Regions from separate parts of the Diaphorobacter sp. J5-51 genome, predicted to be linked through region 3. Evidence: predicted binding sites of a transcription regulator. Region 3 holds the regulator's gene; each other region holds the start of a gene.

Region 1 (11,595 bases), on a different contig from region 3:
TGTCGGCGGTGTTCGTGCCGATGGCGTTCTTCGGCGGCTCCACGGGGGTGATCTACCGGCAGTTCTCCATCACCATCGTGGCGGCGATGGCGCTGTCGGTGCTGGTGGCGCTCACGCTCACGCCGGCGCTGTGCGCCAGCATCCTCAAGCCGTCCGCCCACCTGGGCAAGGACCCGCAGGTGCGCCGCGGCCTGCTGGGGCTGAACGACCGCTTCTTCCTCTGGTTCAACCGCCACTTCGAGACCAACACGCTGCGCTACCAGCGCGGCGTGCGCTGGATGCTGCACCGCGCCAAGCGCATGCTGCTGATCTTTGCCGCCATCTGCCTGGCCGTGTGGTGGATCATCGGCCGCGTGCCGACGGCCTTCCTGCCCGATGAAGACCAGGGCTACATCCTGGCCAACGTCAACCTGCCCGCTGGAGCCACCGACGCGCGACTGCAGGACGTGCTGGACCAGGTGAATCTGTACTTCAAGGACGTGCCCGAGGTCATCAGCTTCAACCAGGTCTCGGGCCTGAACGGCGACCAGAGCTCGGCGCGCGCATTCATCCGCCTCAAGCCCTGGGACCAGCGGCCGCTGGCCAGCCAGTCCGCGGCGGCCATCGCCCACCGCGCCACCCAGGAGCTGGCCAAGATCCGCGACGCGCGCATCTTCGTGTCGCAACCGCCGGCCGTGCGCGGCCTGGGCTCCAACGCAGGCTTCAACTTCATGCTCAAGGACATCAACGGCCTGGGGCACGAGGCGCTGCTGGCCGCCAAGGACCGGTTCCTGGCCGAGGCGCGCAAGCACCCCGAGCTGACCAACCTGCGCACCACCAACCTGGACGACGCCACCGAGCTGCGCCTGGACATCGACGACCGCAAGGCCGCCGCGCTGGGCCTGAGCTACGACGCCATCAACAGCGTGCTCTCCAGCGGCATGGGCGGCACCTACGTGAACGACTTTCTGAACAACGGCCGCGTCAAGCGCGTCTACATCCAGGGCGACGCGCCGCACCGCATGCTGCCGCAGGACATCGGCAAGTGGACCGTGCGCAACAAGAACGGCGAGATGGTGCCTTTCGGCACCTTCTCCAAGGCCCACTGGGCCTATGGCTCGCCGCAGCTCATGCGCTACAACGGCGCGCCCGCCTATGAGATGGTGGGCAGCGCCGCGCCGGGCGTCAGCTCGGGCGTGGCCATGAAGATCGTGGAGGACATCCTGAAGGGCCTGCCGCCCGGCATTGCGTACGAATGGACGGGCGCCTCGCTGCAGGAGCGCCAATCCGGCGCGCAGGCGCCGCTGCTGTACGCCATCTCGATCCTGTTCGTGTTCCTGTGCCTGGCCGCGCTGTACGAGAGCTGGACCGTGCCCCTGTCGGTGATGCTGGCCGTGCCGCTGGGCGTGCTGGGCGCTCTGCTGGCGACCTGGACGCGGGGCCTGGCCAACGACGTGTACTTCCAGGTCGGCCTGATCACCACGGTGGGCCTGGCCTCCAAGAACGCCATCCTGATCGTCGAGTTTGCCGTGCAGTTGCAGGAACAGGGCCGCAAGCTGCTGGATGCCACGCTGGAAGCCGTGCGCATGCGCCTGCGCCCCATCCTCATGACCTCGCTGGCCTTCGGCTTCGGCGTGGTGCCGCTGGCCCTGGGCACGGGCGCCGGCGCGGGCGGGCGCAATGCCATCGGCACGGCCGTGCTGGGCGGCACCGTGGCCTCCACGGTGCTGGGCATCTTCATGGTGCCGGTGTTTTTCCTGCTGATCCGCAGCTGGTTCAAGAGCCGCTCGCGCCAGGACGACGCGGCCCAGCCTGCCCCCATCCACCCGGAGAGTGCCGCATGACGCGCCCCCATCCCTTCACGCCTGTGACCGCCGCCCTGGCCTGCGCCTTGCTGGCCGGCTGCAACCTGGCGCCACGCTACGAAGCGCCGCCGCTGCCCGTGCCGGACACGGTGGCATCGCCCCTGCCCCAGCCACCGACCGCCGGCGCCGTGGCGCTGCCGGACGGAGGTCCCATGGCCTGGCAAGACTTCGTGCAGGACGCCCGCCTGCGCACGGTGGTGGAACAGGCCCTGGCGAACAACCGCGACCTGCGCGTGGCGGTACTGGCCATCGACAAGGCCCGCGCGCAGTACGGCGTGGTGCAGGCCGACCGCTTTCCCACGGTGAACGCGGCCGGCGCGGGCAACCGCAGCCGCACCGCCGACGACCTGACCGCCGCGGGCCGTTCCAACACCACCAGCCAGTACAGCGCCACACTGGGCTTCAGCAGCTACGAGATCGACTTCTTCGGCCGCGTGCGCAACCTGCACGATACCGCGCTGCAGGAGTTCCTGCGCGTGGCGGAGAACCGCCGCAGCGTGCAGCTCAGCCTGGTGGCCGAGGTGATCGGCGCCTGGCTCACGCTGGACGCCGACGCGCGCCGCCTGCAACTGGCACGCGAGACCCTGCGCACGCGCCAGCAGGCCCTGGAACTCACGCAGCGCAGCCATGAACTAGGCGCCAGTTCGGGCCTGGTGCTGGCGCAGGCCCAGTCGGCGGCCGACACCGCACGCGTGGATGCGGCCGCCTTCGTCTCGCAGCTGGCGCGCAGCCGCAACGCCCTGGCCCTGCTGGTGGGATCGCCCGTGCCCCCAGCGTTGTTACCCGCCAGCGTGGCCACCGTGGAAACGGCCATGCCGGTCACGGCCATGGCGGGCCCGGCCACGCCGGCAACCCAGCCCGCTCCCGGCACCGGTACTGCGGACAGTCCTGCCCCCCGGTCCCCCGTCCCCGCGCTGGCCGAGCCCGCGGCGCCCGCAACGGCGCTGCTGGCCGTGCCTGCAGACGTTCCGTCCAGCGTGCTGCTGCGCCGCCCCGACGTGCGCGCGGCCGAGCATGCACTGCAGGGCGCCACGGCCAATATCGGCGCGGCCCGCGCGGCGTTCTTTCCGTCGATCACGCTCACGGCCTCGGTGGGCACGGCCAGCAATGCGCTGACGGGCCTGTTCGAGGGCGGCAACGGCACCTGGGCGTTCGCGCCGCAGATCCGCATGCCGATCTTCGACGCCGGCCGCAACCAGGCCAACCTGCGCGTGGCCGAGGTGACGCGCGACACCGCCGTGGCCCAGTACGAGAAGGCCATCCAGACCGCCTTCCGCGAGGTGGCCGACGCGCTGGCCGAGCGCGCCACGCTCACCGAGCGCCTGCAGGCGCAGGGCTCGCTGGTGCAGGCCACCCAGCGCACGCTGCAGCTGTCGGACGCACGCTTTCGCCTCGGTGCGGACAACTACCTCGCCGTGCTGGACGCGCAGCGCACGCTGTATGCCGCACAGCAGGCGCAGATCACGCTGCAATTGGCCGAGCAGGTCAACCGCGTGACGCTCTACAAGGTGCTGGGCGGCGCCTGGACGGACCCAACACCACCGCCGGCAGGCGGCTCCTGATTCCATCGCTGGTAGCGCCTGAGGGACAAGCGCTGGACGCTGTTCTTGTTCAATTGCGGTGCACCGGGCGCGCACGCAGGGGCCACGCCACCGGCACAACATCCCCTACGAGGTCCGGGCGCCATCAGGACGCCAGCGCCCGCACCATCGCGCCGCCACTTGCACCACGGCGGTGCGCAGCCCGCCACGCCCGGCCAAGCGCGCGATTGCTCCTAAAACCATAGCTGATCGCGCCTGCCCATCAAGCGCTAGCGGACTATTCAGCCCAACCCATGAGCGCACACCTCTCACCCCGCCGCACCCTGGCACGCCCATTGCATTGAAGCCAGCGCGGCCACGGTAGGCCGCAGCGCGTGCCCTCTCCAACGGCGGAGGCAGGGCTCGCGGGACGAAGGCGTCCCCACCCGCAACCAGGCCCCTGCCCGGTGCGGCGTGCGGACGCCTTTTTTTGTTGATGTGGCTGCGCGGGGCATTCCCGCCGGGGAGACGATGGTGAAGCAATCCAGGCTGGTGATGGTGGGCAATGGCATGGCAGGCGTGCGCGCGCTGGAAGAGCTGCTCAAGATCGCGCCCGACCTCTACGACATCACGGTGTTCGGCGCCGAGCCGCACCCCAACTACAACCGCATCCTGCTGTCGCCCGTGCTGGCGGGCGAGCAGACGCTGGAGGAGATCGTCCTCAACGACTGGTCCTGGTATGCGGACCACCACATCACGCTGCACGCGGGGTGCACCGTGACCCATGTGGACCGCACGCGGCGCACCGTGCATGGCGTGGCGCATGACGGGCGCACCGTCGAGGCGCCCTACGACCGGCTGATTCTCGCCACGGGTTCCAACCCGTTCATGCTGCCCATTCCGGGCCGTGAGCTGCCCGGCGTGCTGGCCTACCGCGACATCGCGGACACGCAGGCCATGATCGACGCTGCCGCCAGCTACAAGCACGCCGTGGTGATCGGCGGCGGCCTGCTGGGCCTGGAGGCGGCCAACGGCCTCATGAAGCGCGGCATGCAGGTCACCGTGGTGCATGCGGGCGAGTGGCTCATGGAGCGCCAGCTTGACGACGTGGCGGGCAAGCTGCTGCAGCAGTCGCTGGCCGAGCGCGGCATGCAGTTCCTGATGCAGGCCCAAACGCAGGAACTGGTGGCCGGCGGCGACGGCCGCGTGGCCGCGGTGCGCTTCAAGGACGGCAGCGAGGTGCCCGCCCAGCTCGTGGTGATGGCCGTGGGCATCCGCCCCAACACGGCCCTGGCCGAGCAGATGCACCTGCACGTCAACCGCGGCATCGTCGTCAGCGACACGCTGCAGACCGTGACCGACCCGCGCATCTACGCCGTGGGCGAATGCGCGGCGCACCGCGGCATCGCCTACGGGCTGGTGGCGCCGCTGTTCGAGCAGGGCAAGGTGCTGGCCAACCACCTGGCGGAATGGGGTATCGGGCGCTACCAGGGCTCGCTCACCTCCACTAAGCTCAAGGTCACGGGCATCGACCTGTTTTCCGCCGGCGACTTCCAGGGCGGCGAGGGCACGGAGGAGATCGTGCTCAGCGACCCGCATGCCGAGGGCGGCGGTGTGTACAAGAAGCTGGTGCTCAAGGACGACCGGCTCGTGGGCGCCTGCCTCTATGGCGACACGGTGGACGGCAGCTGGTACTTCAAGCTGCTGCGTGACGGCCGCAGCGTGGCCGACATCCGCGACCGGCTCATGTTCGGCGAATCGCACCTGGGCGACGCGGGCCATCAGGGCCAGAACAAGGCCGCCGCCATGGCCGACAGCGACGAGGTCTGCGGCTGCAACGGCGTGACCAAGGGCCAGATCTGCAAGGCGATCAAGGACAAGGGCCTGTTCACGCTGGACGAGGTGCGCAAGCACACCAAGGCCAGCGCCAGCTGCGGCTCGTGCACCGGGCTGGTGGAGCAGATCCTCATGGCCACTGCGGGCGGCGACTATTCCGCCACGCCCAAGACCAAGCCCGTGTGCGCCTGCACCGACCACGGCCACCAGGCCGTGCGCGAAGCCATCCGCACACACCGGCTGCTGACCGTGGACGGCGTGTTTCGCTTCCTGGAGTGGAAGACGCCCAACGGCTGCGCCACCTGCCGCCCGGCCGTGAACTACTACCTCATCAGCACTTGGCCCAAGGAGGCGCGGGACGACCCGCAAAGCCGCTTCATCAACGAGCGCAGCCACGCCAACATCCAGAAGGACGGCACCTACAGCGTGGTGCCGCGCATGTGGGGCGGCGAGACCAGTGCCGCCGAACTGCGCCGCATCGCCGACGTGGTGGACAAGTACCAGATCCCCACGGTGAAGGTCACGGGCGGCCAGCGCATCGACCTGCTGGGCGTGAAGAAGGAAGACCTGGTCAACGTCTGGCGCGACATCGGCATGCCCTGCGGCCACGCCTACGCCAAGGCGCTGCGCACCGTGAAGACCTGCGTGGGCAGCGAGTGGTGCCGCATGGGCACGCAGGACAGCACGCAGCTCGGCAAGGACCTGGAGCACGCCTTCGTGGGCATGTACGCGCCGCACAAGGTCAAGTTCGCCGTCAGCGGCTGCCCGCGCAACTGCGCCGAGAGCGGGATCAAGGACGTGGGGATCATCGGCGTGGACTCGGGCTGGGAGATGTACGTGGCCGGCAACGGCGGCATCAAGACCGAGGTGGCGCAGTTCTTTACCAAGCTCAAGACCGCCGAGGAGGTGCTGGAGTACACGGGCGCTTTCATGCAGCTGTACCGCCTGGAGGGCTGGTACCTGGAGCGCACGGTGCACTTCGTCGCCCGCGTGGGACTGGACTACGTCAAGCGCCGCGTACTCCAAGATGCCCCCGGCCGCCAGGCGCTGTGGCGCGAGCTGCAGGACGCGCTGGCGGGCGAGCCCGACCCGTGGTTCGAGTTCGAGCCGGCAGCGGTGGACCGGCGCCAGTTCATCCCGATCACGCCCATCCCCGCATGAACGTTGGCATGAGTTTCAGCCAAAAGTGCCTGTCACGCCCTGCCAGCAAGCGCCAACAGCTCCTAAAGGAATAGCTATGACCACCTGGACCCCGATCTGCTCCCTGGACGACATCCCCGTGCTCGGCGCGCGCCGCGTGGCCCGCCCGCACGGCATGGACGTGGCCGTCTTCCGCAACGACGCCGGCGGTGTGTTCGCCCTGCTCGACCGCTGCCCCCACAAGGGCGGCCCCTTGAGCCAGGGCATCGTCTTCGGCAACAGCGTGGCCTGCCCGCTGCACAACTGGACCATCGGCCTGTGCGACGGCCAGGCCGCCGCCCCCGACGAAGGCTGCACGCCGCGCTTTCAGGTCAAGGTGGAAGCCGGCACCGTCTACCTGGACGCCCAGGAACTGGCCCACCACGCCCTGGACCTGCAACGCCCCGTGGCCGGCCCCGCGGTGCGCTGCAAGGCAAACCCACCATGACCCCGCGCAGGCGCAACGCGCCGCGCAAGGCCAGGCCGAGCGCAGCGATGGCCCGAATGGGCTGTCCGGTTTCCTGGTTCCCTTCAGGATGCGCCGAGGAGCGCAGCGGCCAGCGGATCAGGGCTCGCGATTGTTTGAGCGAAGCGAGTTTGAGCGAGACCCCGCTGGACGCGAGCACCGCAGGTTGCCCGCAGCGAAGCGAAGGGACGCAGCCTGTAGGGTCGCCTTTCTTTTGGGTACTTTGCTTTGGCGAAGCAAAGAAAAGTACCTCGCCCGCCGGGGCGAGTCCCGGCCAGCCACATCCAAAAGAATAGCTACTCGCGCCCACACCACAAGCCCTAAAGCCCAAAAATACCAAGAGAACACGCCATGCAAGAAACCCGTTCCACCTGCCCCTACTGCGGCGTAGGCTGCGGCGTGATCATCCAGTCCGACGGCGACACCATCACCGGCGTGCGCGGCGACCCCCACCACCCCGCCAACTTCGGCCGCCTGTGCACCAAGGGCAGCACCCTGCACCTCACCGCCAGCCGGCCCGTCACACTGCAGACCCGGCTGCTGCAACCCCAGCTGCGCCCGCAGCGCGGCCAGGCAGCGCACCCCATCGACTGGGACGCGGCTCTCGACACCGCGGCGCAGCGCTTCGCCGCCACCATCGACCGCCACGGCCCCGACGCGGTGGGCTTCTACCTGAGTGGCCAGTTGCTCACCGAGGATTACTACGTCTTCAACAAGCTGGCCAAGGGCCTGATCGGCACCAACAACATCGACACCAACTCGCGCCTGTGCATGAGCAGCGCCGTGGTTGGCTACAAGGCCACGCTGGGCGCCGACGCGCCGCCCGCCTGCTACGACGACCTGGGCCACGCGCAGTGCCTGTTCATCGCCGGCAGCAACACGGCCTGGGCGCACCCCATCGTGTTTCGCCGCATCGAGGACGCGCGCGCCGCCAACCCGGCCATGAAGATCATCGTGGCCGATCCGCGCCGCACCGACACTGCGGCCATGGCCGATCTGTTCCTGCCCCTGCTGCCGGGCAGCGACGTGATGCTGTTCAACGCCATGCTGCACGTGATGCTGCGCGAGGGCTGGGTGGACCAGGGCTACATCGCGCGCCACACCAGCGGCTTTGCCGATCTGCAGGCCGTGGTGCAGGACTGCACGCCCGAGCGCGCTGCTGCCGTCTGCGGCCTGCCGCCGCAGGACATTGCCACCGCAGCGCGCTGGTTCGCCGGCGTGGAGAGCATGGCGGAGGGTGGGCCACGCCGGCCCACGCTGAGCCTGTACTGCCAGGGCCTGAACCAGAGCACCAGCGGCACGGCCAAGAACGCCGCGCTGATCCACCTGCACCTGGCCTGCGGGCAGATCGGCCAACCGGGCGCCGGCCCTTTCAGCCTGACGGGCCAGCCCAACGCCATGGGCGGGCGCGAGGTGGGGGGCCTGGCCAACCTGCTGCCCGCGCACCGCGACATGGCCAACCCCGACCACCGCGCCGAAGTGGCCCGGCTGTGGGGCGTGGAGTCGGTGCCCGCGCGGCCCGGCATGACGGCGGTGGAGATGTTCCAGGCCGCGGCCGACGGCGCGATCAAGGCGCTGTGGATCGCCTGCACCAACCCCGCGCAGAGCCTGCCCGACCAGACCACCGTGCGCCGCGCCCTGCAACGTGCCGAGTTTGTGGTGGTGCAGGAGGCCTTCGCCACCACCGCCACCGCACAGTACGCCGACCTGCTGCTGCCTGCCACCACCTGGGGCGAGAAGACCGGCACCGTCACCAACAGCGAGCGCCGCATCAGCCGCGTGCGCGCTGCAGTGGCCGCACCCGGCGGCGCGCGGCACGACTGGCAGATCGCGCTGGCGCTGGCGCAGCGGCTGGAGAGGCACCTGCGCCCCGGCCAGCCCACGCTGTTCCCCTACGCCGGGGACACGGCGCAGGCCTGTGCCGAGGCCATCTGGAACGAACACCGCGAGACCACGCGCGGGCGCGACCTGGACATCACCGGCCTGACCTGGGCCGCGCTGGAGGCAGACGGGCCGCAGCAGTGGCCCTACCCGAGCGGCGCCCGCGCGGGCCGCGCGCGCCTGTATGCGGACGGCGTCTTTCCCACACCCGACGGGCGTGCGCGCTTCGTCCCCGCAGCCTGGCAGCCCCTGGCCGAGCCGCCCAGCGCGCGCTACCCGTTCAGCCTGACCACGGGACGCCTGCGCGACCAGTGGCACGGCATGAGCCGCACCGGCACGCTGGGGCGGCTGTTCGGCCACGCGTCCGAGCCCGCGCTGCAGATGCACCCGCAGGACCTGCAGCGCCTGCAGCTGGCCGCTGGCGACCTGGCGCATGTGACCAGCGCGCGCGGCTCCATCATCGCGCCCGTGCAGGCCGACGACACACTGGCACCCGGGCAGGCCTTCATGGCCATGCACTGGGGCGGCGAATACCTGGGCGGGCGCTCCAGCACGGGCCGGCCGCTGGCGGGCGTGAACGCGCTCACCACGCCGGCCTTCTGCCCTGGCTCCAAACAGCCGGAGCTCAAGCACGCGGCGGTGAAGGTGCTCAAGGCCGAGCTGCCCTGGACGCTGCTGGCCATGGCCTGGCTGCCCGAAGATGAAGCCCTGGCCGCGCGCGAGGCCCTGGCCGCGCTGATGCCAGAGCTACCCTTCGCCCACTGCGTGCCCTTCAGCGGCGCCGCGCCGGCGGCAGGTCCCGCGCGCACGGGCGTTCTGCTGCGCGGCGCCGCGCACGAGGCGCCGCCACCGGCCCTGCTCGCTCGCATCGAGCACCTGCTGCACCTGGACGGGCCTGGCACGCTGCGCTACGCCGACCGCCGCCGCGCCCAGCACCGCGCCGCGCGCCTGCAGCGCCAGGCCGACGGCCGCACCACTTTGGACGCACTGCTGCTGGCCGGCAATGGCAGCGCTGGCGGCTGGCTGCGCACGCTGCTGCAGGAAGAACTGCCCGTTCAATCCTACGGACGGTTGCTGCTGCTGCCCACCCAGCAGCCGCCCGTGGCCGTGGCCGCACGCGGCAAGCGGGTGTGCGTCTGCATGAACGTGACCGATACCGACATCACCGAGCGCCTGGGCCAGTGCCAGGGCAGCCCGGCCGAGCGCTTGGCGCAGTTGCAGGGCGCGCTGCGCTGCGGCACGCAATGCGGCTCCTGCGTGCCCGAGCTCAAGCGCATGGTGCAGGCGGCGGTCGCCGGCATAGGCACCACTGCGGTGCAGGCAGCATGACGCGGCACACAATTCGCCGCACGCATATAACGGGCGGTTATCAGACATGCCGCAGAATGGACACCACTCGTCCCACCCGCCAGCCAATACCCCATGGGCATCAGCCACTACATCAAGGAAATCGGCCGCGGCGCACGCGGCGCCAAGGCACTGGACCGCGCGCAAGCCGCCGATCTGTTCGGGCAAGTGCTCGACGGCCAGGTGACCGATCTGGAGATCGGCGCCTTCTGCGTGGCCATGCGCATCAAGGGCGAGACCGCCGAGGAAATGTGCGGCCTGCTGGACGCGGTGCATGCGCGCATCGCCGCCATACCGGCCTGTGCGGGCGGGCAGCCGCTCATCGTGCTGCCCAGCTACAACGGCGCGCGCAAGCTGCCCGTGCTCACGCCGCTGCTGGCGCTGCTGCTGGCGCGCGAAGGCCTGCCCGTGCTGCTGCACAGCATGCGCACCGAGGCGCGCCGCGTTCTGGCATCAAATGTGCTTGAAGCGCTGGATATACCTGCGCTAACAGCTCCTCAATCCATAGCACCCGGCAGCGTGGCGCACATCGGCACCGCGGTGCTGCTGCCCGGGCTGGCGCGCCTGCTGGCGGTGCGCGAGGTGATCGGCCTGCGCACACCGGGGCACAGCGTGGCCAAGCTGATGAACCCCTGCGCCGGCCCGGCGCTGGTGGTGAGCAGCTTCACACACCCCGAATATTTCGACATCCTGAGCGGCACCTTTGCCACGCTGGGCGCGCACGCGTTGCTGTCGCGCGGGCTGGAGGGCGAGGTGGCGGCCGACCCGCGCCGCACGCCGCGCTACGACGCCTTCATTGGCGGCACGCACCAACTGCTGCAAGACCAGCAGCCCGGCACGGCCGCCGAAGTGCCGGGCCTGCCGACCGAGATCGACGTAGCCACCACCGCCGCCTATACCCGGCGCGTGCTGGCGGGCGACGCGCCCGTGCCCCCTGCCCTGCGCCAGCAGGTGGAACATATCTTGCACTTGAGCCGTCAAATCACTGCACAGGCCTCGTCATGACCACACCTTCTCTTCCAGCCCATGCAGGCAGCTGCACCCTGGTGGGCGCCGGCCCCGGCGACCCCGAGCTGCTCACCCTCAAGGCGGTGAAGGCCATCCAGGCCGCCACCGTGCTGCTGGTGGACGACCTGGTGAGCGACGCCATCGTCGCGCTGGCCCGCCCCGGCGCCCGTGTCGTGCATGTGGGCAAGCGCGGCGGCTGCAAGAGCACGCCCCAGGCGTTCATCGAAAAGCTCATGCTCACCGCCGTGCAGGAGGGCGAGACCGTGGTGCGCCTGAAGGGCGGCGACCCGTTCATCTTTGGGCGGGGCGGCGAAGAGGTGGAGCACCTGTGCGCGGCGGGCGTGCCGGTGCAGGTGGTCAATGGCATCACCGCCGGCCTGGCGGGCATGACGCAGCTGGGCGCGCCGCTCACCCACCGCGAACATGCGCACGGCGTGGTCTTCATCACGGGCCACAACAAGCCTGGGAACCAAGGCACCGACTGGCGCCAGCTGGCCGCCACCGCGCGCGATGC
Region 2 (8,463 bases), on a different contig from region 3:
GCAGGCTTTCGTCGGTGGCGCAGGCATAGCAGTCACCGGTCTGCGCGACATGCACATCCACGGTCGGTCGTTGGCTCATCCACATGCCGGCCTCCGTCAGACGCGCTTGAACAGCGGGCTGCGCGCGCCCTGCGCATCGGCGGCCGAGAGGAACTTCTCGGTGTAGATGTCGCGCTCGAACAGCCGCCCCTGCATCAGCGTGGCAATGCAGGCCTCGACCATGGGAGGCGGGCCGCACAGATAAGCCTTGTGGCCCGCAAAGTTGCCCTGGAAGTGCGCCTGCGCGGCCTGATGCACAAAGCCGCGCGCGCCGCTCCAGTCCGAGCCCTCGGGCTCGGCTGACAACGACGGCACGTAGGTGAACTGCGGGTGCTGCTGCGCGAGTGCGCGAAATTCATCGTCGTAGTACAGCTCGTCGCGCGAGCGCTGGCCATAGACCAGCGTGACCGGCTCCGTGCAGCCGCCAGCAAGCAGCGCATGGATCATGGAGCGCGGGCTCGACAACCCCGAGCCGCCCGCCAGGAACACCATCGGCAGCCGCGCCGAACGCCGCACAAAAAAGCGCCCATACGGCCCGGCCAGGCGCAGCCGCGCGCCTTCTTGCAGCTGCTCGTGCAGCCAGGTGGTGCCGGCACCGCCGGGCACATGGCGCACGTTGAGCTCAACCTGCGCGCATTCGCCATCTGCGCCCGGCGCGTTGGCGATCGAGAAGGCGCGGCTTTGCCCCAGGCCCGGAATCTCCAGCTGCACATACTGCCCCGGCTGAAAGCGGATGGGCTTGTCCAGCCGCAGGTGCAGCGCCTTGATGGTGGGCGTGAGCCGCTCGATGCGCTCCACCGTGGCCGCGAAGTCGCGCACGGGAATGATTTCGGCGTCGGGCTCCTCGTCGATGTCGGCCTCGATGGTCGTATCGCACTGCAGCGTGGCGCAGCAGGCCAGCGTCTTGCCCTCGTCGCGCTCGAAGTCCATCAGCGCGAACGGGTTGGCGGCACCGTGGTCCACCTCGCCGTCGGCAACCTGCACCTTGCAGGTACCGCACAGGCCGTGGCCGCAGGCGTGGGGAATGTAGATGCCCTGGCGCAGCGCTGCGTCGAGCAGGGTCTGGCCCTCTTCGACGTCGATCGTTGCGCCCAAGGGCTCGATGGTCAGTTGGTAGGTCATGGCATGGACGCGGGGCCCGGGGGTAGCCCCCGGGCTTCCCTCACCGAATGGGACTTAGCTGCACGTACCCTGGATGCCGGTCAGGCCCGGGGTGCGAAAACGGATCGCGTCCTTGTGCTGAAGGCCATTGGCCTGCAGCGACTTGGCCGGATCGGGCGTCCACGGCTGGCCGGACTTGAACCACTCGACCTGGGACCAGTCGATCTTGGCAAAGTCGGGGTGCTCGCCGTACACGCCGGGCAGCACGCCCTGGACCAGCGCGCCGAACGGGGTATCCGGCGGCAACGGCAGGCAGACCGGTGATGCAAACATCAGGTGATCCTCCCAGCCGATGTAGAGCAGCGGTGCGGGGAAGTTCTCGCGCCGGTCGCGGGCGGGAAAGTCGTAGGGTTTGACAGCAACGACGCTCATGCCTTGTCTCCTTGAACAGCATCACCACGCCAGGCGGCAAAGTTCTTCTGGTCTTCCGAGCCTTCAAAGTCGAGGTTGTCCCGGCCCACCTTCAGGTCGTAGTAGTCCATCACGGCAGCCATCGGGTCAAAGCCCTCCACCGTCGGGTCGGTGCCCTCGGGGAAGCAGTTGCCCTGGTAAATCTGGTGCACGGGCAGCCAGGCTTGCGAATATTTCTCGGGCTCGTCGTCAAAAATTTCTTTGCAACCGTCGCTGCAGAAGTGGTACTTGTCGCCGTGGTAGTCGGACTCGCGGTAGCAGATCTTGGTCGGATCGCCGGGCTCGGTAAAGAACATGGGGACCTGGCAGATGGTGCACAGCATGGGCAGCGTCTTGTTGTAAAAGCGCTTGCCCTGTTGCTGCTGCGCGTGGAAATGCTCGAAGCGCGGCCGGTAGTACTTGTCGAAGGTGTCGGGGTACTTTTCGCTCAGCCACTGCATCTCGTCTTCCTTGGGAATCCAGGTGTGGAACGGGGCGGCGGCCGCATAGTTGTAGAAGGTATTCCAGGCCTGGTGGCTGATGTGGTCTTTGCCGGCGCACGCCTCCTTCCAGCCCTTGGGCTCGCGGATGCCATAGCGGGCCAGATCGCGGAACAGCGCGCCACCGTTTTCCTCGGCGTACATCTCCCAGGCCTCCTTCCAGCTCATCACGCGCTTGGGCAGCATGTAGTCCTGCATCATGGCCACGATGGTCAGCAGGCGGTAGCCGCGCCAGAGCCACTTGTCGATCCACTTCTGCACGATCGGCACGTTGGCCGGGTCCTGCTCGAGCATGAACTTGATGCACTCGATGCCCAGGGTCATGTGACGCGATTCGTCGGACTGGGCCGAGAAGCCAAACGTCACGGTGCTCATGTCGCCGTTGTGGGCGGCGCCGGACATGAAGGGCACGAACACCAGGTTGGTCAGCACGTACTCGAACGAGAAGCTCACGGCGGTGAGGAACTCGAACGGCCCTGCGGTGGAGGCGTCTTCAAAAAACGACTTGGGCACGGACAGGTACCACACACGGTCAAACATGTGGGGTGCCTGGTGCAGGCCATTGAAATACTTGTTGTAGTGCGACAGGGCGTGGGTTTCGGTCTGGCAGTGGCGCAGCTCGTCAATGGACTGCATCTGCGCGGCAACGCGGGCACCGGCACCGGTGAAGTGGCGGCCCACATGGGCAAAGCCGCGGTGCGCGAGGTACTCTATCGGGGTCACGGCCTGGAAGAAGATCTTGATCGCATTCACATAGCGCGCATCCGAAATACCCAGCTGGCCATTGTTCTGCGCAAAGGCCTCGATCACGGCATAGAGCTTCTTTTCCTTCTCGCCCTGGTATTTCCAGTAGGCGTCCATGGTCAGGCGAAACGGGTCTTCCCATTTATCCCAGTCGTGGATCTTGATGCCTTCGTATTTGTCGAACGGGAACACCTTGTCCATCGGTTGGTAGGTAGTGTCCCAGGCCAGATCGCGCGTCATGGCGATGTGGCGTTCTTTCAGGCCGAGCTTCTTTTTGGTAACGGGTGCGTCCATGGTGTTATCTCCTGGTGGTTGCGGCAATAAATCGGGGGGTGGCGGCTGCTTTAGCGCAGCCAGCTCAACGACAACTCGTCGTCGTCTTCATTGATGTAGCCTGAGATCGTGACCAGATTGACGTGAATCTGTTGCAGGTCAAAACGCTGGCCGGTTTGCTCTTCGATGCTCTCGCGGCGCACTACCAAGCGGCCGGGGGCGTCGATCTTGACCAAACCGGGCGAATGCACGGCAGTGGCTTCGGGGTTGTTGGCCAAGATGGCATCGACAATCGGGCGCGATTCTTCGTTGTCTTGGAAGGCAATGAAAACTTTAGAAACGGGTTCGGTCATCACAAACTTTCTCAGAGGGTTAGACCGGCCTTGCGGGCGCGGGTGTTGAGGGTTTCGCGCACGGCCAGCAGGGCTTCGGCACCGGCAGCGCCCAAGGCCATCTCTGCCACCGGAGCCAAGGCGGCTTGGGCTTGATCGGCGTAGCGTTGGAACCAGCTGCTGATCAAGGAATGGTTGTCGGCGTTTTCGGCGGCGGCCACTTTGATGACCGCGTCCACCCAGCGTGCGCTCTCGTCATGCCATTCGGGCATGAAGGCCGTGAGCATGGCCACCGCCGTACCGCCCTGCACCGCAAGGTGGTCGTCCACGAAATGCGTGTAGATCAGCGGGTACAGCAGACCGTCGAGCGCCAGGTTCTGCGCCACGAACAGCTCGAACGGGTCGTTGACGACCAGCGTGTCCTCCACCAGCTTGCGCAGTCCCTGCCAGCGCGGGTCCTGCAGCCAGTCGTTCTTGCCGGCTTCCAGTGCGCCGGGCTCCCCCAGCGCCAGGCCCAGGCGGGTCAGGTACTGGGCCACGCCTAGCTGGTCCATGGCGTGCATCATGGCCGGGGCGGTAAAGGCCGTTCCATAGCCGCGGTCACACACCTGGCAATTGTTCATGTTGGCGCCCCAGGCCGCGTGGCGCAGCGGCATGAGCACCTCGCAGGCTGCGGCGCGCTGCGCGTCGGGAATCTTGTCGATCAGGCCGCGCGACTCGACAAACTGGTAGTTGGCCTCCATCGCCTCTTGCTGGCGCGCACGCGCCATGGTCCAGTTGGCGTAGTAGAACTGGCGCGGGTCGCGCAGCGCGTCCCAATCGGCCAGCTTGACGGCCGTGCGGCCAGCATCAAACAGCTCAAACTCGGGCTCCCAGGTCGGGCGGTAATGGAAGTTCGCGGCGTTCTGAATGCCCAGCGTGGCTTCAAGGTAGCGCGACGCGGGCTTGTCGCCCGTGTAGGCCGCCACGCGGGCGAAGGTGTTGCGCAGCGGCTGAATTTCGCGCGCCTGCAAGTCGATGTTCATGGGGCTTATCTCCTGGTCGTGGTTGTTGGGGCAGGGCTCAGTCATCCAGGTGGCGCACGCGGTGCGCCGCGCAAAAGGCATCGAATGCCGGTTCAGGGAGCATCAGCTCCACCGACAGCTCGGGCCATCCGATCGAGAAAGCAAACTCGACAAAGCCGTTGTCGCGGCGGCCCAGCACGCGCACAAACCGCTGCGACAGATCGCAGACGGGTTGCGGGGTGGCAGATGCGTCGGTGGCAATGGCGGTGTGGGTCATGACGGTCTCCTTTTCGGTTTTGCGCCATCTGTTTAGCACGGGCCATGCCAATGCTGGCGTTTTGCGCGCAAATATCGATAAATCCAGGGTTAATCCCTAGCAAATCGCGTCAAAGAGGCCCGCCCGCAGGTTGGTAGCCGCCGGCTGCGGCACCCGCGGCCAGCCCGGAGCCGCGATTGCTGCACAGCAGCATGATGTTTTGATGAGACCCAGGGGTCAGCCAGTTCATGAAATGATGAAAAACCTCCCCGGGTCGATCCCGATGGACGACCACCCGCTGTTTATCGATACTTTTTTCATGCCAGCCACCACCCTGCCCCCCTACCCGTCCGACGCCGACTTGCGCCGGCTGGTGCACTTCTCGCCCGTCGATGGGCGCATCTGGCTGGCTGATCAGCGCATGCTGCTGGTACATGCGGCGGCCTTTCAGGCGTTGCGGCGCGAGCTGGTGGCCAGCCTGGGGCCGGAGCACGCCCGCCCCTTGCTGATGCGTGCGGGTTACGCATCGGGCGAGCGCGATGCGCTGCTGGCGCGCCAGGTGCGGCCGGGCGCATCGCTGTTCGACGCCTTTGCCGTAGGGCCGCAGTTGCACATGCTGGAGGGCGCGGTGCGCGTGCAGCCGAAGGTGTTCGAGCTGGACGAGGCGGCAAGCCACTTTCACGGCATCTTTCAGTGGGATCACAGCTGGGAGGCCGAGGTGCACCAGCGCGCCTGGGGCCCGCAAGGTGCGCCCGTGTGCTGGATGCTGCTGGGCTATGCCTCGGGCTACACCAGCGCGTTCTTTCGGCGCCCGGCCCTTTTCAAGGAAGTGCAGTGCACGGCCTGCGGCCACGCGCACTGCCTGATTGAGGGCCGCTTTGAGCACGAATGGCCCGACGGCGAGCAACTGGCGCGCGACTACGACCCCGACTCCATGCTGGTGCGCCTGGGCGAGCTGCAGTCGCAGGTGGATGCGCTGCGCACCCAGCTACAGCCCGCAGATGATCAGGGCCCGCTGCTGGGACGCTCGCGCGCCTTCAACGACACCGTGGAGCTGCTGCGCAAGGCCGCGCCCACGCAGGTCACCGTGCTGCTGACCGGCGAGACCGGCGTGGGCAAGGAGCGCTTTGCGCGCGCGTTGCACGCCATGGGCCCGCGCGCCGACAAGCCCTTCGTGGCCGTCAACTGCGCGGCGCTGCCGGCCGAGCTGATCGAAAGCGAGCTGTTCGGCGCCGAAAAAGGCGCCTACACCGGCGCCACCGCCGCGCGCGTGGGCCGCTTCGAGCGCGCGCACGGCGGCACCTTGCTGCTGGACGAGCTGGGCGAGCTGCCCCTGCCCGCGCAGGCCAAGCTGCTGCGCGTGCTGCAGCAGGGCGAAGTGGAGCGCCTGGGCGGCACGCAGCCGCGCAAGGTGGACGTGCGCGTGATTGCCGCCACCAACGTCGATCTGGAAAAAGCCGTGGAAGAAGGGCGCTTTCGGCGCGACCTGCTCTACCGCCTGAACGTCTATCCCATCCGCATCCCGGCGCTGCGCGAGCGCGCGGACGACATCGAGCTGCTGGCCATGCACCTGCTGCAGCGCTACGCCGCCCTGCACGGCAAGCGCCTGGCGGGCTTCACCGACCTGGCCATGACCGCCATGCGCCAGCACGCCTGGCCCGGCAACGTGCGCGAGCTGGAAAACCTGGTCGAGCGCGGCGTGATCCTGGCGCCCAACGACGACCTGGTGGACGCCGCCATGCTCTTTCCCACATCAGTCCTTCCCACGGCCCACACCGTGAACGCGGCAGGAGCGCTGGAAAGCGAAGCGCACTGCCAGCAAAGCGCCGGTCTGTACGACACCCTGCAAGCCAGCGGCCTGACGCTGGACGCGCTCGAAGACGCGCTGATCCGCGAAGCCGTGGCGCGCGCAGGCGGCAACCTGGCCGCGGCGGCGCGCGCGCTGGGGCTTACGCGCCCGCAGCTGAGCTACCGCCTGTCGCGCCTGCAAGAGCGGCCGCTGGCGGCTTCGTGAGGCGAACGCCAGCCCCGCATTGCCATGGCCAAACGCAGTTTTCACCCCCTGATTGCACTGCCCGGCGGCGACGCCGCCGAGGACGCAGCCCTGTACGACGCCCCCTCGCGCACGCTGATCGAGCAAACCTACGCCACGCTGCGCAGCGACATCGTCGAGGGGCGCCTTGCGCCCGGCAGCAAGCTGCGCATCGAGCACCTGCGCACCCAGTACGCGGTGGGCGCGGGCACGCTGCGCGAGGCGCTCACGCGGCTGGCCAGCGACGCGCTGGTGACCGTGGAGGGGCAGCGCGGCTTTCGCGTGGCGCCCATCGCCATCGAAGACCTGGAGGACATCACCCACCTGCGCGTGCAAATCGAAACCACGGCGCTGCGCCAGTCGATACGCGCGGGCGACGCGCAGTGGCGCGAAGCGCTTGCCGAGGCCTATGCGGCCATCTCGGCCGAAGAGCAGCCCATCGCGCCGCACCGCCGCCGCCAGTGGGAGCTGCTGAACGTGCGCTTTCATGAGGCGCTGCTGGCGGGCCACGCCTCGCCCTGGACGGTGCGGGTGTTGCGCCTGCTGTCGCGCCACAGCGAGCGCTACCGCTTCTGCGCCATGGGCCTGCCGGGTGGTGTGCGCGATGTGCACGCCGAGCACACCGAAATCTTCGAGCTGGCCATGTCAGGCCAGGATGCCCGCGCCGCGCTGGCGCTGGAGGCACACATCCGCGCCACGCCCGATTTGCTGATCCGCGCCCTGCGCGAAGGCCGCGCCTTTTTGCCGGGCTGCGCACCGCCGCAGCTTCAAGTCAAATCAGCTGCCAGCCCTTGAACAGCGAGCGCTGCCAGCTACTAATAAAGTAGCAAGTCAGCCCCCCCGCGCTGCCTGGTACAGCCCCTGCACCTTGGGCACGTTGCCCTCCAGTTCACGGATGCGGTCCGGCCCCGAGGGATGGGTGGACAGAAACGCGACCCCGTTATTGCCCGTGGCCGCGCCCATCTTGCGCCACAGGCTGACGGCGGCCTGCGGGTTGTAGGCGGCGCGGGCGGCCAGCTCCAGGCCGACCAGGTCGGCGTCGGTCTCGTCGGAGCGGCTGAACTTGAGCGTGAGCAGCTGCGTGCCCAGGTTGGCCGCCACGTTGCCCAGCTCGCCCAGGCCCAGCAGCTGCGCGCCCAGCGACAGGCCGATGCTGGTGGCCTGGCTCTTGGCCACGCGCGAGCGGGCGTGCTCGCGCAGCGCGTGGGCCATTTCGTGGCCCATGACCATGGCGGCTTCTTCGCCGGTCAGCTTGAGCTGGTCCAGGATGCCCGTGTAGAACGCGATCTTGCCGCCCGGCATGCAAAAGGCGTTGATCTGGCGGCTAGCGATCAGGTTGATCTCCCAGCGCCACTGGGCGGCGCGGCTGTTCCACTGCGCGGCGTGGGGGATGAGGCGGCGGGCAATGCCGCGCAGCGCCACCAGCTGCGGGTGGTTGTCCGGCGCCAGCGCGCGCTTGGCCCTGGCCTGCGCCAGCAGCTGGCCGTATTGCTGCACGGCGGATTCTTCCAGCGTCTCGGCGGGCACCAGCATGCGCATGCCCGATGCGCTGCCCACATCCACCTGCGCCGCCGCCGGCAGCGCCGCCGCGCCTGCCGCCGCCAGCACAAAGGCGCGGCGCGCCTGCCAGATTCCGCCGGCCTGATCACCGCGCACGTCACCGCGCGCATTCACGCGCGCAACGCAGCACAGGCAGCCCGGCCAGGCGGACAACGAGGACAAGGGGTTGGTA
Region 3 (11,595 bases):
TCGGCCACGCCGGCGCGCACGGCATTGCGCTGGGCAAAGTCCACCATGCGGTGCGACACGTCGCTGCCAAAAATCGGCACCGAGGCCGCGGTAACGGCGCTGGCCGCTTCATCCTTAATCGCAGACCAGACATGGGCCTGGTGCGGCAATAGCTTCTCGAAGGCAAAGCGCCGCTGCAGGCCCGGCGCGATGCGGCAGGCGATCTGCGCGGCCTCGATGACCACGGTGCCGCTGCCGCAGCAAGGGTCGTACAGCGGCAGCGGCTGCTCGCCATGCGGGTCCCAGCCGGTGGCGGCGATCATGGCGGCGGCCAGCGTTTCCTTGAGCGGCGCGTCGCCCTTGTCCTCGCGCCAGCCGCGTTTGAACAGCGGCTCGCCCGAGGTGTCGATGTAGATCTGGGCGCGGTCGCTGGTCAGGTGCAGGTGCACGCGCACGTCGGGCCACTGCGTCTGCACGTCGGGGCGCACGCCGGCCTTGGCGCGGAAGCGGTCGGCCACGGCATCCTTCACGCGCAGCGCGGCGAAGTTCAGGCTCTTGAGCGGGCTGTGCTGCGCCGTCACCTCCACCTTGAAGCTCTGGCGCGGGGTGAACCAGATCTCCCAGGCCACGTCGGCCGCGGCGGCATAGATGTCGTCCTCGTTGCGGTAGGGCCGCTCGGCCAGTTGCACCAGCACACGCTGCGCCAGGCGGCTGTGCAGGTTCAGGCGCAGCGCGTCGCGCCAGGAGGCGCGCAGCAGCACGCCCGCGCGGCCCACGAGCAGGTCCTGCCCGGCCAGCCCCGTGAGGCTGTGCACCTCGTCGGCCAGATAGCCCTCCACGCCAGCGGCGCAGGGCAAAAAGAGTTGAAGCTGGTTCATTGCGGCTGTGCTGCGCGCTGCAGCAATGGCTGGAGCACGGATTCAGGAATGGGTGCGGGCTTGCGGGCCGCACGGTCGATGAAGACGATGCCGGTCTTGCCGCGCGCGATCTCGCGCCCCTGGCTCTTCTCGGTCAACCGGAAGACGAGGTCGAAGCCGTAGCGGTTGAAGTCCTGCGGCGTCATCTCCACGCGCAGCGTCTCGCCGTGGAACGCCTCGGACTTGTACTGCGCCACGATGTCGCCCACCACGGTGGACAGGCCCGCCACGTCGGCCTCGGGGTAGCCCAGCGACTTGAAGAAACGCACGCGCGCCTCGGACACGAGTCTGAGCAACTGCGCGTTGTCCAGGTGCCCGCCCTGGTTGACATGGCTGATGTAGATCTGCAGCTCGGTACTGAAGCCGAAGTGCGGGGGAAGGTCGAAGACGACGCGTGCCATGGTTCAAAGTGCCTTGCGGATGTTGGCCGGGGCGATCTTGAGCGCCTCACGGTATTTGGCCACGGTGCGGCGCGCACATTCAATGCCCTGCTCCTTGAGCATCTCGGCGATCTGGCTGTCCGACAGCGGCTTGTGCGGGTTCTCGGCCGCGATGAACTGCTTGATGAGCGCGCGCACGGCCGTGCTGGAGGCGTTGCCGCCGGTTTCGGTGCCCAGCCCCGAGCCGAAGAAATACTTGAGTTCGTAGGTGCCTTGCGGCGTGGCCATGTACTTGGCGGTGGTCACGCGGCTGATGGTGGACTCGTGCAGGCCCAGTTCATCGGCAATGTCGCGCAGCACCAGCGGGCGCATGGCCAGTTCGCCATGCACGAAGAAGTTCTTCTGCCGCTCCACGATGGCGCGCGACACGCGCAGGATGGTGTCAAAACGCTGCTGGATGTTCTTGATGAACCAACGCGCCTCCTGCAGCCGTGCCTGCAGCGCCTGGTGGCCTTCGCCACGGCCGCCGCGCAACGCACCGGCGTAGATGTCGTGCACGCGCAGGCGCGGCATCACGTCCGGGTTGAGCTGCACGCTGAAGTTCTGCTGTCCGCCGCGGCCGGTTTTCTTGACGATCACGTCGGGCACGATGATGTTGCGGTCCACGTCGGCAAAGCGCCTGCCCGGGCGTGGCTCCAGCCGCGCGATCAAGGCCATCGCGGCGCGCGTGCGCTCTTCGCTGGTGCCGCAGGCCTGCGCCAGGCGGCGCACGTCGCGCTTGGCCAGCAGGTCCAGCGGCTGGCCGCAAATGGCCAGCGCGGCCTGGATCACGTCGGGGTCGCCCTCTTCGTCCTGGTCCATCGCACGCAGCTGCAGCGTGAGGCATTCGGCCAGGCCGCGCGCGCCCACGCCCGCGGGCTCCAGGCTTTGCAGCAGGCGCAGCGCCACGGTGAAACGGTGCACCAGTTCATCGAGTTGCTCGGGGTCTTCGGTGCCCGCCAGGCTGGCGGCCAGGTCCTGCAGCGACTCGTCCAGGTAGCCGTCGTCGTTCAGCGATTCGATGAGGAAGCGCAGCGCGGCCATGTCCAGCTCGGACAGGCGCAGCGCCAGCGCCTGGCGGTGCAGGAAGGCCGTGAGCGACTCCTGGCTGCGGGCCAGCTCGGTGGCGTCCACCTCGTCGTCGCTCCCCGCGCCGGCACCGTTGCGCGCCGGGGCGTCGCCGCCCCACTCGCTGTCGTCGGGCGCCAGGTCTACCGAGCCGTCGCCTTCCCAGTCCGCGGGTTCGGCCGTGGATTCGGCGGTGGAGGTTTCTGCATCATTTTGGCTTGTAGCGCTTTCCTGCCCTGCGCTGACAGCTCCTGAATAAATAGCATCCTCGGCTTCGCGGTCTTGCTCGCTCACCGGTGCATCGGCCTGGGCCAGGCCGAACTCCTCGCGCGGGGCCTCTTCCAGCGTGCGCTCCAGGAAGGGGTTCTCGTCGAGCATTTGCTCGACCTCCTGGGCCAGCTCCAGCGTGGACAGCTGCAGCAGGCGGATCGACTGCTGCAACTGCGGTGTGAGCGCCAGGTGCTGCGAGACGCGCAGCGACAGGCCGGGCTTCATGGCCTGCAACCCACTGTCTGGTCCTGCATCGCGCCGTGGTCGCCCATCACTCTCACATGCGGAAGTGCTCGCCCAGGTACACCCGGCGCACTTCCGCGTTGTCGACGATGTCCGACGGCGTACCCTGAGCCAGCACCTGGCCGTCGCTGATGATGAAGGCGTGGTCGCAGATGCCCAGCGTCTCACGCACGTTGTGGTCGGTGATCAGCACGCCAATGCCGCGCGCCTTGAGAAAGCCAATGATGCGCTGGATCTCGATCACGGCGATCGGGTCGATGCCGGCGAAGGGCTCATCCAGCAGGATGAAGCGCGGCTGCGTGGCCAGCGCGCGCGCGATCTCCACGCGCCGGCGCTCGCCGCCCGACAGCGCCAGTGCAGGCGACTTGCGCAGGTGGTCCACGCGCAGTTCCTGCAGCAGCGCGGTCAGGCGCCGCTCCACCTCGGCGCGCGGCAGGGAGCGGCCGGCCTCGTCGGTCTGCAGCTCCAGCACCGCGCGCACGTTGTCTTCGACATTGAGCTTGCGAAAGATCGAGGCTTCCTGCGGCAGGTACGACAGGCCCAGCCGCGAGCGCCGGTGGATGGGCATGTCCGTCACGTCCTGCCCGTCGATGCTGATGCGGCCGCCGTCGCTGCGCACCAGGCCGACGATCATGTAGAACGACGTGGTCTTGCCGGCGCCGTTGGGGCCCAATAGGCCCACCACCTCGCCCTTTTGCACGACCACGGACACGTCCTTGACCACCTTGCGGCTGCCGTAGGACTTCTCCAGGTGCAGCGCCTCCAGGCGGCTGACGCCTTCGCTCATGCGCGCATCGTCCAAGGCCGCGCTCACTTCGCGCCGTCCAGGCTGGGGCTGGTACGCAGCGCGGGCGGCTCGGTGCGCACGGGCGGCGTGGCGCTGGTGCCCGATGCAGGCTCCTTGGGCGCGAGCACCGCCCGCACCCGGCCGCCCGGCGTGCCGGCAGTGGCGCCAGCGGGCGCGGTCTTCTGCCCGTCCACGGTGAACACGTCCGTGAGGTTGTTGTAGACGATGAGGGCGCCGGCCAGCTCGTCGGTCAGTGTGGCCTCGCGGTAGCGGCGCAGCTCGGCGCGGCGGATGAGCTTCACCACGTCGGCGCGGCCGTCGTATTCGATGACCTCGCCCTCGCCCTCGACGAACTCGTCGGGCGCGCCCGGCGCGGTGTCACGCTTTTGCCGGAAAAAGGCGCGCTTGCCCGGCTCGGCCGTCACCACACCGTACTGGAAGCCGTCGGCATCCTGGCGCACCTCCAGCTGCGCGCCGCGCAGCACGATGGTGCCCTTGGTCATGACGACACGGCCGGTGAAAACGCTGGTCTGCTTGAGCTCATCGTGGCGCAGGGCATCGGCCTCGATGTTCATGGGCTTGTTGCGGTCGGCTTTTTCGGCGTGCACCAGCGGCGATGCGGCCAGCGCCAGGGCCAGCGCTGCGGCGCGGGACAGGAGGAGGAAGGGCAATCGGGTTCTCATAGAGGGCACGAATCTTGCGATCATTGTACTGACGCAAGCGCGCCGCCGCCGCAGTGGATCGCATCAACCCGTACAGGCCTGCCACCGGCCGCCATGCCGCCGCGCCAACCGGTGCGCAGGCATGAAAAAAGCGCGCCCGTAGGCGCGCTTGTCGCTGGTGGCGGCGGGGCGCTTCAGCCCTTGCGCGCTACGCCAACCAAGTGCTCCACCACCTGCAGCACGCTTTGCATGTTGCCCGCCATGGTGCCGTCGGTGTAGTAGCGGCCGGCCACTCCCATGGAGGGAACGCCCTCGACCTGGTAGCCGTCCTGCAGCTGCGACGCCTTGCGCACCTGGTTGGATACGGTAAAGGAGTTGTAGACCTCCTTGAACTTCGCCACGTCCACGCCCTGCTTGCCGATCCAGTCGAAGATCAGCTCGTCCTTGTTCAGCGGCAGGCGTTCCACGTGCACCGCACGGAACACCTTCGCATGCAGCTCGGGCAGCTTGCCCATGCCTTCCAGCGCGTAGTAGAGCTTTTGCTGCGGCACGAAGCTCGCATTGAACGCCACGGGCACGCGGCGGATGTGCAGGTCCTTGGGCGCCGACTTGATCCAGGCCTCCAGCGAAGGCTCGAACGTATTGCAGTGCGGGCAGCTGTACCAGAAGAACTCGATAACTTCGATCTTCCCGGCAGGTGCCTCGGTTGCGACGGGCTTGCCCAGCTTGACGTAGTCCTTGCCTTCCTTGAACTGGCGGCCTTGCGCCAGTGCGGGCGCCGCCAGCGGCAGGCTCAGGGCGGTGGCCGCGGAGGCGACGGTCAGAGAAAACTCACGGCGTTTCATAGGTTGGGATCACTCCTGGACAGTATGGAGGGTTGTGAGCGCCAGCGCGGGCAAAAGTTCAGCGCTGCACCCGGACCAGCGCGGACTCCACCCCCGCGCCATCGAGTTTTTCCTTCAGCGACTCGGCGTCGTCACGCTTGCCGAACGGGCCCACGCGCACGCGGAACACCGTGCGGCCGTTCTGCTCACGCTCGCTGACGCGCGCCTCCCAGCCCAGCATGGCCAGCTTGGCGCGCTGCGCATCGGCATCCTGCTGGGTGCGGAACGCGCCCGCCTGCACGAAGTATTCGAAAGGATCGGCACTGGTCGCGGGAGCGGGCGCCGCGTTGGCCTTGGCGCGGGCCAAGTCGCCCAGCGGGTCGGCCGACGTCGGTGCCGCGCCGGGCCGGCTGGCCGCCGCCCGCGGACCCGACGCAGGCTGGGCTGCGGCGGTCGCGGTGTCGGACGCGGGAGCGGCAGCCGGCGCAGCGGGGCGCACAGGGTTCTTGCCGTACAACGGCGCGTTGGGGTCCCAGTTCTTGTTCTTCGTGGCCTCGTCCTGCTCGGACGCACGCGGCGTGCTCTTGTTCAGGAAGGGCACGGGCACCTTGGTCACATACACGGCTACGGCCAGCGCGGCTCCCAGGCCCACGATCACCCCGAGGATGAAGCCCACGATGGTGCCGCCGCGTTGCTGTTTCTTCATATCAGTGGTCACTTACATTCTGGCTGGCGCAGACACGCCCAGCACCGCCAATCCATTGTGCAATACCTGCGCTGTGGCCGCGACGAGCGCCAGCCGCGCCTGCTTGACGGCCTCGTCGTCCACCAGAATGCGTTCGGCGTCGTAATAGCTGTGGTAGGCGGCGGCCAGGTCGCGCAGGTAGAAGGTCACGTCGTGCGGCGCATTGCCGGCCGCGGCTGCGGTGAGCATCTCGGGATACTTGGCGAGCAGCAGCATCAGCGCCTGGGCCTGCGGGCCTTCCAGCGGCGACAGGTCCACATCGCGCAGCGCGGCCACGTCGTAGTCCTCGCGCCAGCCGCGCAGCACCGAGCAGATGCGCGCATGGGCGTACTGCACGTAATACACGGGGTTGTCGTTGTTCTGCGCCACGGCCAGGTCGACGTCGAAGGTGTATTCGGTGTCGGGCTTGCGCGACAGCAGGAAGAAACGCACCGCGTCCTTGCTGGTCCACTCGATCAGGTCGCGCAGCGTCACGTAGCTGCCGGCGCGCTTGCTGATCTTGACCTCCTCGCCATTGCGCACCACGCGCACCATGGTGTGCAGCACGTAGTCGGGGTAGCCCTGGGGGATGCCCACGTCCGCCGCCTGCAGGCCGGCGCGCACGCGCGCGATGGTGCCGTGGTGGTCCGTGCCCTGGATGTTCACCACCTTGGTGAAGCCGCGCTGGAACTTCTGGATGTGGTAGGCCACGTCAGGCACGAAGTAGGTGTACGTGCCGTCCTGCTTGCGCATGACGCGGTCCTTGTCGTCCCCGTAGTCGGTGGACTTGAGCCACAGCGCGCCGTCCTGCTCGTAGGTCTTGCCGTTGGCGACGAGGCGCTGCACGGTAGCGTCCACATGGCCGTTGGCGTAGAGGCTGGACTCCAGGTAGTACTGGTCGAATTGGAGGTTGAAGGCCTGCAGATCCTTGTCCTGCTCATTGCGCAGGTAGGCCACGGCGAACTGGCGGATGTTCTCGTAATCCTCGACATCGCCATTCGCCGTGAACGCGCGGTCATCGGCCTGGACGGTGGACTTGGCGAGGAAGGCGTCGGCGATGTCCTGGATGTAGTCGCCGTTGTAGAAATTCTTGGCCAGCGGGTTGTCCGCGTCGGTGGGCCAGCAGTCATCCCCCGGCTTGAAGCCCTTGGCGCGCAGTTGCGTGCTCTTGGTGAGGGTGTCGATCTGCACGCCCGCGTCGTTGTAATAGAACTCCCGGTGCACGCTCCAGCCCTGGGTGGCGTACAGATGGCTGATGGCGTCGCCGATGGCGGCCTGGCGGCCGTGACCGACGTGCAGCGGCCCGGTGGGGTTGGCGGAGACGAACTCCACCAGGACTTTCTCGCCGCGCGCCGGCTGGTAGCCATATTGCGCGCCTTGCGCCAGCACCTCGTGCACCACCTGCTGCTTGGCGGCGGGCTTGAGGCGGATGTTCAGAAAACCGGGGCCGGCGATCTCGATGGCTTGCACCCATTTTTGGAACGCGGGCGTGGCCTCCAGCGCGGCCTGTAGCTGTTCGCCCAGTGCGCGGGGATTCTGCTTGAGGGGCTTGGCCAGTTGCATGGCGGCCGTGCACGCGAGGTCGCCATGGGCAGCGACCTTGGGGGATTCGAAGGCCGCGCGGCTGCCTGCGCCGGGCGACACCTTTTCCAGCTCGTCGGCCAGCGCCGCGAGCAATTCCTGTTTGACGGAGAGCATGGGGGCGGATTCTACGGGCCGACCCGTCATCCATTCGTGACCGCCCGGCGTTATGCTGGGTGGCCCGTGGGGCACTGCGTTGCCGGCGGGCGCATTCACCTTTTCCTTTTTTGCAGGAGCATTACATGAAGAAACTGCTTCCCCTGTTGGCCGCTGCCGGCTTTGCCCTTTCGTTCGCCGCACACGCTGCGGACGCCCCCGCGGCCGGCGCCTCCGCCCCCGCCAAGGCGCCCACGGCGCAGCAGACGCGCATGAAGACCTGCAATGCCGACGCCGGCGCCAAGAACCTCAAGGGCGACGAACGCAAAGCTTTCATGAAGGAGTGCCTGAGCGGCAACAAGGCGTCCACCCAGCAGGACAAGATGAAGAGCTGTAACGCGGACGCCGTTGCGAAGAACCTCAAGGGCGACGCCCGCAAGGCCTTCATGAAAGAGTGCTTGAGCGGCGCGGCCAGCTAAAGGACCGACGCACCGCACGGGCCCGCCCATCGGGCCTGCACGAGAAAACCCCGCGCGCCTGCCGCCCGCGGGGTTTCTTTTTTTGCCCTTCCCTCAGCGCTCAGCGCGTGCCCACGCCGCGTGCCAGGAAGACGGCCAACAGCGGAATCAGCGCCAGCAGATGGGCCTCGATCATCACCAGACGGCGCGTGCTGCGCACCTGGTCATCCGAGGGCAGCGCGCCGCCGGCGCGCACCGCACGGCGCCAGCGCAGGAAACGCATGGTCGGGACGATGGACATCAGCCCGATCACCACGAACAACGTGACCTTGGCATGCAGCAGCGGCTGCGACCAGTACCACGCCCCGCCCTTCATGCCCCACCAGGTGCGCGCCAGCCCGGTGGCCAGCACCAGCAGCGCCGAGATACCGTACAGCATGTCCACCCGCGCCAGCCGCTCGACTGCGGCCGCGTTCATCCACTCCTTGCGGCACAGCGCGGTCTCGCTGGCGAGGAAGGTAGCGGCCATGAGGAAGGCCAAGATGTGGGCATAGGCGAGCAGGGCTTCGGTGGTCACAGGTTTCCTTTCGGCAGAGGTACGCGCGGCGCGCATAGGTCATGGGCGGCGCGCGGAGAACTCCTGCGCCACCCAATCGTCGATCAGCGTCTTTTCGTGGCGCAGCTTGTCGCCAGGATAGCGGTCCCCGCGCATCTGGAATGCCAAGCCCGGCAGCGTGCGACTGCCTTCGGCCAAGGTACGGCCGTCTGGCGAGAGGCGCTTGAACTCCAGCGCGATGCGCGGCGGATGCACGTCGCGCACCACGCGCACCGCCTGGGCGGTGGCCCGCGCCGCGGGCTCGAATGCACCGGCGCGGCGCACGTCGGTGATGTGCACCTCCGCGCGCTCGCCCTCCGGCAAGGCTGCGGCCACGCGCTCGGCCAGGTGTTCGCACAGCGCATCCATCCAGGCACGCCGGGCCGCGGCGGGCTCGTGCGGGGTTTGCTCGCGCGCCTCGGCAAAGCCGGCCGGATCCGCGTAGGTGACACTGACCATGCCGGCCGGCACCCCGTGGGCGCGCGGCGTGGTTTCCGCGTGCCGGGCGGGCAAGGCGCAGCCGGCGACCAGGGCCAGCGCCATAACGGCCAGCATCCAGCGAGCGGCGGGCAACGCGGGGAGAACAGAAAGAACGGGAATGCGCATGAAAGCTCCTGTACGGTGGGCCGTGCGTACGGCCCCGGCATGATGGGGGCCGGGCGGGAGGAATGCCGCGGCATTGTGCCCCGCGTTCATGTCAGACAGAGGCGGGCCGTGCCCAGAATTCGGGCTGCGCGTAATGGTGCTTCAGGTACTCGATCCACAGCCGCACGCGCAGCGGCAGGTGCTTGCGCTGGGGAAAGACGACATAGATGCCGTTGGGCGGCGCGGCGAACTCCTCCAGCACCGCCACCAGGCGGCCGGCCGCGATCTCGGACTCTACCTCCCAGGTGCTGCGCCAGGCGATGCCCCAGCCGCCCAGGCACCAGTCGTGCAGTACCTGGCCGTCGGAGCAATCGAGGGGCCCGCCGGGCTTGAAGTGCACGACCTCGGTGGCGCCGCCACCGCCGGCCACCGGCACGCGAAACGCCCAGCCGCGCGTCTGCGAGGCATCGCTGGAGAGGGTCAGGCAGTCGTGCTGGGCCAACTCGCCCGGGTGGGTGGGTGTGCCGCGCCGCTGCAGGTACTGGGGCGTGGCCACGCACAGGCGACGGTTGTCCGCCATGCGCACGCTGACCAGGGACGAGTCGGGCAGGTCGCCCACGCGCACGGCGCAGTCGTAGCCCTCGCCCGCCAGGTCCACCACGCGGTCGCTCAGGTTCAGCGAGAGGGTCACCTCGGGGTGCAGGTCATGAAAGCGCGGCACCAGGGGCGCCACATGGCGCCGGCCAAAGCCCGCGGGCGCAGTGACGCGCAGATGCCCCGTGGCCTTCACGCCGCCGGCGGATACGCTGGCCTCGGCGTTGGCCACATCGGACAGCAGGCGCTGGCAGTCCTCCAGGAAGGCGCTGCCCTCGTGCGTGAGCGCGATGCGCCGCGTGGTGCGCACCAGCAGCTTCACGCCCAGGTGCTCCTCCAGCGCGTCCAGGCGCCGCCCCATGATGGCCGGGGCCACGCCCTCGGCCTTGGCGGCGGCGGTGAGACTGCCCCGCGTGGCCACCGACACGAATGACTCGAACGCTTTGAGTTTGTCCATGAATACAAGCCAAATCAGGCTCCAAGCCTTATACAGCAAGCGCAAGCAGCTATCAATTTCATGAAAGCATGCACCGCACTCCCCATGCGGAGTGTGCCAACCTTTGCAAAAAAGTCATTGGTTAAGAGATATGTGCGCGATTTATTAATGGAAATATTTCCAATACAGTGGCATGCAAGGCTCCGCCATGGGCCACGGCTTTTCAATTACCGCTAGGGGGTTTCTCATGACCGCACGTACCCACGTCCACGGCCTGCAGGTGGCCAACGAACTGCACGCCTTCATCAACGAGCAGGTGCTGCCGGGCACCGGCGTCGAGCCGGCCGCCTTCTGGAAGGGCTTCGATGCCCTCGTGGCCGACCTGGCGCCCAAAAACGCGGCCCTGCTGGCCGAACGCGACCGCCTGCAAAAGGAACTGGACACCTGGCACAAGGCCAACCCGGGCCCCATCCAGGACATGGCAGGCTACCGCGCCTTCCTGAGCCAGATCGGCTACCTGGTCGAGCCCCCCAAGGGCGCGCAGGCCACCACCACCAACGTGGATGCCGAGCTGGCCATCCAGGCCGGCCCGCAGCTGGTGGTGCCCATCCTGAACGCACGCTACGCCCTGAACGCCGCCAACGCGCGCTGGGGCTCGCTGTATGACGCGCTGTACGGCACCGACGTGATCGGCGAAGAAGGCGGCGCAGAAAAGGGCAAGGGCTACAACCCCGTGCGCGGCGCCAAGGTCATCGCATTCGCACGCGACTTCCTGGACCAGGCGGCCCCGCTGGCCAGCGGCTCGCACAAGGACGCCACGGCCTACAAGGTCGAGGGCGGCACGCTGGCCGTCACGCTCCAGGGCGGTGCCACCACCGGCCTGAAGAACGCGGCCCAGTTCGTGGGCTACCAGGGCAATGCGGCCGAGCCATCGTCCGTGCTGCTGGTGAACAACGGCCTGCACATCGACATCCGTGTGGACCGCAACACCCCCATCGGCAAGGGCGACGCCGCCGGCGTGGCCGACGTGGTGGTGGAAGCTGCGCTGTCCACCATCCTGGACCTGGAAGACTCCGTGGCCGCCGTGGACGCCGAAGACAAGGTGCTGTGCTACAGCAACTGGCTGGGCATCCTCAAGGGCACGCTGACCGACACCTTCGACAAAGGCGGCAAGCAGGTCACGCGCGGCCTGAACCCCGACCGCGAATACACCGGCGCCGACGGCAAGCCCGTGAAGCTGCACGGCCGCTCGCTGATGTTCGTGCGCAACGTGGGCCATCTGATGACCAACCCCGCCATCCTGTGGGGTGCCGAGAGCAAGGAGATCCCCGAGGGCATCCTGGACGCCATGGTCACC

What was found. Region 3 encodes sigma-54, which starts transcription at its own class of promoters, with help from an activator protein. Its sites were predicted from a motif close to TGGCANGNAANCTGCTTT; they were not measured.
Region 1: a site for sigma-54 is predicted at 3,710-3,727, ahead of nirB (nitrite reductase large subunit NirB). Genes of this name have one in related genera too.
Region 2: a site for sigma-54 is predicted at 4,753-4,770, ahead of OX89_RS08040 (phenol hydroxylase subunit). Genes of this name have one in related genera too.

Annotation. Positions count from the first base shown of each region.
Region 1 covers NZ_JSYI01000073.1:31,746-43,340, forward strand. The annotation lists gene OX89_RS09920 (efflux RND transporter permease subunit) at 1-1,823, shown strand, start outside; gene OX89_RS09925 (efflux transporter outer membrane subunit) at 1,820-3,406, shown strand; gene nirB (nitrite reductase large subunit NirB) at 3,896-6,361, shown strand; gene nirD (nitrite reductase small subunit NirD) at 6,438-6,827, shown strand; gene OX89_RS09940 (nitrate reductase) at 7,197-10,055, shown strand; gene ybiB (DNA-binding protein YbiB) at 10,149-11,078, shown strand; gene cobA (uroporphyrinogen-III C-methyltransferase) at 11,075-11,595, shown strand, end outside.
Region 2 covers NZ_JSYI01000054.1:145,063-153,525, reverse strand. The annotation lists gene OX89_RS08070 (2Fe-2S iron-sulfur cluster-binding protein) at 1-79, opposite strand, end outside; gene OX89_RS08065 (NADH:ubiquinone reductase (Na(+)-transporting) subunit F) at 97-1,161, opposite strand; gene OX89_RS08060 (phenol hydroxylase subunit P4) at 1,216-1,572, opposite strand; gene OX89_RS08055 (aromatic/alkene/methane monooxygenase hydroxylase/oxygenase subunit alpha) at 1,569-3,128, opposite strand; gene OX89_RS08050 (MmoB/DmpM family protein) at 3,179-3,460, opposite strand; gene OX89_RS08045 (phenol hydroxylase) at 3,472-4,464, opposite strand; gene OX89_RS08040 (phenol hydroxylase subunit) at 4,502-4,720, opposite strand; gene OX89_RS08035 (sigma-54-dependent Fis family transcriptional regulator) at 5,019-6,713, shown strand; gene OX89_RS08030 (GntR family transcriptional regulator) at 6,738-7,526, shown strand; gene OX89_RS08025 (M48 family metallopeptidase) at 7,563-8,463, opposite strand, start outside.
Region 3 covers NZ_JSYI01000015.1:30,284-41,878, forward strand. The annotation lists gene OX89_RS01755 (class I SAM-dependent RNA methyltransferase) at 1-857, opposite strand, end outside; gene OX89_RS01760 (thioesterase family protein) at 854-1,297, opposite strand; gene OX89_RS01765 (RNA polymerase factor sigma-54) at 1,301-2,878, opposite strand; gene lptB (LPS export ABC transporter ATP-binding protein) at 2,931-3,683, opposite strand; gene lptA (lipopolysaccharide transport periplasmic protein LptA) at 3,707-4,366, opposite strand; gene OX89_RS01780 (thiol:disulfide interchange protein DsbA/DsbL) at 4,540-5,190, opposite strand; gene OX89_RS01785 (SPOR domain-containing protein) at 5,249-5,875, opposite strand; gene argS (arginine--tRNA ligase) at 5,888-7,591, opposite strand; gene OX89_RS01795 (PsiF family protein) at 7,717-8,049, shown strand; gene OX89_RS01800 (DUF2214 family protein) at 8,150-8,605, opposite strand; gene OX89_RS01805 (DUF3016 domain-containing protein) at 8,645-9,229, opposite strand; gene OX89_RS01810 (LysR family transcriptional regulator) at 9,321-10,259, opposite strand; gene OX89_RS01815 (malate synthase G) at 10,486-11,595, shown strand, end outside.